Regions from separate parts of the Paenibacillus sp. 01T47 genome, predicted to be linked through region 2. Evidence: a T-box and tRNA genes for the amino acid it is inferred to sense, from the RefSeq annotation. Region 2 holds a T-box; the other holds one or more tRNA genes.
What was found. A T-box is a leader RNA that pairs with one kind of tRNA and senses whether it is charged. The one in region 2 lies ahead of metG (methionine--tRNA ligase), so its partner is inferred to be a tRNA-Met.
Positions count from the first base shown of each region.

Region 1: it encodes a tRNA-Met, which carries the amino acid that the T-box ahead of metG (methionine--tRNA ligase) is inferred to sense. The anticodon was not compared.

Region 1 covers NZ_JBFTPA010000009.1:245,250-247,627, forward strand. The annotation lists gene AC1DOV_RS19615 (ABC transporter substrate-binding protein) at 1-59, shown strand, start outside; gene AC1DOV_RS19620 (2'-5' RNA ligase family protein) at 128-640, opposite strand; gene AC1DOV_RS19625 (hypothetical protein) at 782-946, shown strand; tRNA gene AC1DOV_RS19630 (tRNA-Met) at 1,056-1,132, shown strand; tRNA gene AC1DOV_RS19635 (tRNA-Ile) at 1,170-1,246, shown strand; tRNA gene AC1DOV_RS19640 (tRNA-Leu) at 1,268-1,353, shown strand; gene AC1DOV_RS19645 (RNase H family protein) at 1,553-2,068, opposite strand; gene AC1DOV_RS19650 (RDD family protein) at 2,289-2,378, shown strand, end outside.
Region 2 covers NZ_JBFTPA010000003.1:567,300-569,677, forward strand. The annotation lists gene AC1DOV_RS09910 (hypothetical protein) at 1-122, shown strand, start outside; partial or broken gene AC1DOV_RS09905 (sigma-70 family RNA polymerase sigma factor) at 1-1, shown strand, start outside; gene AC1DOV_RS09915 (hypothetical protein) at 116-754, shown strand; T-box leader at 848-1,109, shown strand; gene metG (methionine--tRNA ligase) at 1,152-2,378, shown strand, end outside.

The sequences.
Region 1 (2,378 bases), on a different contig from region 2:
ACAATCCAACTGGAGAAGGCAACGGCGGCGGAGTCGAAATTATGCCGATGCCTAGATAATTTGAAATAAGAAAGAAGCCCGTAATCGACCTCTGCGTCGTTTGCGGGCTTTTTCCTTAATATTTTGTCTAACCTCGTAATAGAAAGGACTGGTAAGCGGTCCAAGAGCCGTTCTCGGTCTGATACATCAGATGTATGCGATCAATTCTCGAAGTAAGATCAATGGACTGCATGCGCAGATTTCCGAATAAATCATGCAGCTCATCAGCTGAGATTTCTTGCCCTATCGTGACATGTGGCGTGTAAACATATTTGGGCTCGACAATGGCCAGCGGACCGCTGCACACGCTCTCCTGGAGCTTCTGCATGGAAACGGTGTCTTCAAGCGCTAAATAGAGCACATGACTTACAGGGAAAAAAGTAGATACACGGTTCAAATGGATAGAGAAAGCAGGCAGCTTAGATGTGGTTTGCTCTAAATGAGCGACTGCTAGCTGCAATTCATCGTCTGACCAATCTTCTGCGTATCGTACTGTCAAATGAGCAGGTACAGCTGTGTAATGCGGATCATGGCGTCTTCGCCAGCTATTAGCGAAGTCCTGTACATGCTTTTCGGGGAAAACAACAATTCCATATAACATGGTCTTCAGCTCCTTCGAAATGACCTATTTTGAGTATACCCCATTTGCATGTATGATCCCAATTTTGGGGTATTCTAATGTATACAGCCTTTATTGGAGTGATAAGCATCAGCTTCTCCAATAAGATAGTGGAGGGATGACATGAGATGGGTATATTGGGTTCGCCTATATGAAACCAAATTTCAAGCGGGTTGTTTGGTTAGGAGAATGGAGAATGACGGTTGGATGTATGGCTATGAAACTCCGCATGAGGTAGAGGTATTTCGATCCCGAAAAGGGCGATACGGCGTGAGGTTTATACCATAAAAAATAAAAAGAAAATAAATTAGAATATTTTGCTTGACTTAAAACACACCTATATAGTATATTATTTTATGTCGCCAATTCAACTGGCTTTGCTCAAATGGATATACGTCGCGGGGTGGAGCAGCCCGGTAGCTCGTCGGGCTCATAACCCGAAGGCCGCAGGTTCAAATCCTGCCCCCGCAACCAACCTTTCGATGAATACGTTGAAATATACGTTTTTCGAGGGCCCTTAGCTCAGTTGGTTAGAGCGGTCGGCTCATAACCGATTGGTCGGGGGTTCGAGTCCCTCAGGGCCCACCATAAGCAAAACCTTTACAACATGCCGGGGTGGCGGAACTGGCAGACGCACAGGACTTAAAATCCTGCGATGGGTGACCATCGTACGGGTTCGATTCCCGTCCTCGGCATACCTCGAAGACATTGACGAGTCAATGGTTTTCACGAAGTACATAAGATGTACGAACGATAAAAGAACCTCCTTTATAGAATCTGACTTGTCAGTTCTAAACAAAGGAGGTTTTTTTATCGTTAGGTACTTAATATCTAGCAATTTAATTTTATATGTTAATTTCTAAAGCTGTTAAGTAAATTAGAGGCTGGCAGTAATTAATTTATAGCAGCTTGTCTCGCAGCATTATGGGCTAACCTATGGAGGGTATTGTTTTTCTTGTGCTTGCTTATGTATTTTATTTGTATGTGAACGCTGGGATACATATTATTTAAATGATGTAGAGCTGCCAATATTTCATCTCTAGCATCTTTATGATGTGAATGAGAAAAATAATCTTTTGATAAAATGTTTGCGATTTGACTGCAATCAGTATAGATAATAGCGAATTTCGGCTCATACTCCGTCAGCGCACTTGCAAGTATTTCAAGACTGTAACGAACAGCAAGCAATTCACCGTAATTGGAACCTTCAATATGTTCCATCATAATTTTTTTGGCGGTAACGCGTATTGTTCTATTGAAGACAAAGCAACAAGCTGCTCCATGATTATTTTGCGCAACGAAACCAGAGTAATCACAATACAAACAAATCATACTCTTGTTCATAATGTTTTGTCTTAAACGGGGATTGGCATATGCTCTTTTTATTAGCAATTCTGTTGTAGTATCCACAAAATCTATCCTCCAGATTATATTCCTTCTTTCATTATTTTAATCATCGTCAAAAAAGAGATGGGCTAGTCTTCAAATGGGAAATCCTCGAAATATTTTTTACTTTAAGGATAGGCGAATGGATTAAGGTATACATCGGAGCTGATAAGCGTAAGTTTTAATAGGAATGTGTCTGAATAAGGGAGTAACATTAATGATGTAATACTGGAGGGGACTCGGCATGAACGCAGGTTTTTGGATTCGATTAGGAGCTTCATTGCTGGATGGCATTATTATTGGCATTCCATTAGCCATTATTTCATTATTATTT
Region 2 (2,378 bases):
ATAGTGCAGATGAGTTGAAACGCATGTTGATGGAAAAGGCAAATCATATTCATCCGCGAGCGGGATTGAAGCAAAAGGTGCTTGAAGAAATCATGCTCGTTAAAAAAAAGGTGAGATGTTAGCTAAAGTTACGGTTGATACGCTAAATATGGATAATCCTTTTGATCAGATTATTAATTCATTGAAACCGGGAACGGGTAAAGCGATATACATCGTTCACGATAATCCACATAAAATAATAAGCAATCAAACCAATTATGAAAAAGAAATATGGCATGAAGGAATAGACGAGCTTCGAGAAAAAATAAAACCATATGTATTCAAAACACCTCTGGTCGCAGAGTTGAAAGCTAGTTATGTGATGTATGGGTTTGATTCACTGACTGAGATTGAACTAGCCGAAATGGTTGAAGAAGCAGAATATACGGGTGAAAATGTAATCGTGAGAGATTTAAAAAAATCTGACCGAATAGTTGGGACTGCGTTCGTATACGAGAAAGAAGGCATTGAATTCGAACTGCATATTTTGACGACAACCAAGAACAGAATTCATGTTCCCGACATCAACGATCATCTCATTGAGACCATTTTTGTTGGTGAAAAGGAAGGCGTATACTTATCGGATGGGAAGCAGCATCAATTAATTTGGGTAACGGATGATAACGGAATTAACATCCAATATGAGGTAAGGGCATTTGAGGTTTCGAAAATGTGGGTATGTGCAATCGCGGATAGTTTGATGGAGATACAATAAAGCGAGTTAGGAATAAGGAGATGTGGGCAGTAACATAATCACCTTGACTTGAAATATCATATTGAGTATAATTCCAATAAATTGAATATTCTAACAAAAGCTATGATGAGAAAGAGTACCAAGGCGATGTCTTTTTACAGAGAGTCCCGGTTGCTGAAAAGGGGTAAAGAATAACTTTGGGAATATGGTCTCTGAGCTGCGCATCGAAACCTCATATGGTTGTAGGCTGCGCCGGAACCCGCACCCGTTACTGTGCTAGGGTATACATGCATAAGCATCGTACCTGAAGAGGTTAATGTCGCGAGGCATTAATAAAATTGGGTGGTACCGCGTGAGCACAGCTCTCGTCCCTTTGGGATGAGGGCTTTTTTGTTTGTCAAAAAAAGGAGGAGTTATGATGACAAATGTGTTTATTGGCGGTGCTTGGCCCTATGCGAACGGTTCATTGCATTTGGGAAGATTGGCGAGTGTATTGCCAGGGGATGTGTTGGCACGTTATTACCGCGCAAAAGGAAATAAGGTGTTGTACGTATCTGGAAGTGACTGCCACGGTACGCCTGTTGCGGTGCAAGCGATTCAGGAGGGTGTTTCTCCAGGAGATATTGCAGATCGATTTCATCAGGAATTTGCCGAATGTTTTAAACAGCTTGGGTTTACGTATGATTTGTATACTCGAACAGACCAGCCATTTCATCACCAAGTCGTTCAACAGTTATTTTTGGCACTTTTAGAAAAAGGACATTTATATAAAAAAACAATCCAACAAACGTATTGTGAAACAGATCAACGATTTTTGCCGGATCGATATGTTGAAGGGATTTGCCCTGTTTGCAGTAACCGTGCGAGAGGCGATCAATGTGATTTTTGTTCAACCTTGCTTGACCCAGCCGACCTGACAGACAAGACATGCAAGCTTTGCGGGAATCCTCCAATTGAGCGGCCAACGGAACATTATTATCTTGCACTCTCTTCCTTCCAAGCTGAATTGACTAAGTATGCAAAAAAAACAAAAGGTTGGAAAGAAAATGCAGTACAATTAACGCAAAGATATCTTGCAGAGGGGCTTCAAGATCGAGCGGCGACAAGGGACTTAGATTGGGGCGTGGAGGTTCCGGTTGCAGGGTTCGAGGATAAAAAAATTTACGTCTGGATTGAAGCAGTGAGCGGATATTTATCGGCAAGCAAGCAATGGGCTGCAGAAACAGGCGGCAGCTGGGAGGCTTTCTGGAAGGACGGAAATGAGGAAATAACCGCTTATTATGTACACGGTAAAGACAATATCCCTTTTCATACACTAATATGGCCGGCAGTACTGATTGGTGCCGAGGAATATCATTTGCCTGATCGAATCATCTCTTGTGAATACATGACGCTGGAAGGGAAAAAGTTTTCGACAAGCAATAATTGGGCGGTTTGGGTGCCGGACATTTTGAAGCGCTATGAGCCAGACTCTATTCGTTATTTTCTGATCGCAAACGGTCCAGAGAAACGGGATACTGATTTCTCTTGGCGAGAATTTATTTATAGTCACAATGGAGAATTGCTTGGTGCATTTGGCAATCTAGTCAATCGTACGCTAGCGTTTATAAATAAATCTTTTGAAGGAAACGTTCCTGAAAGCAAG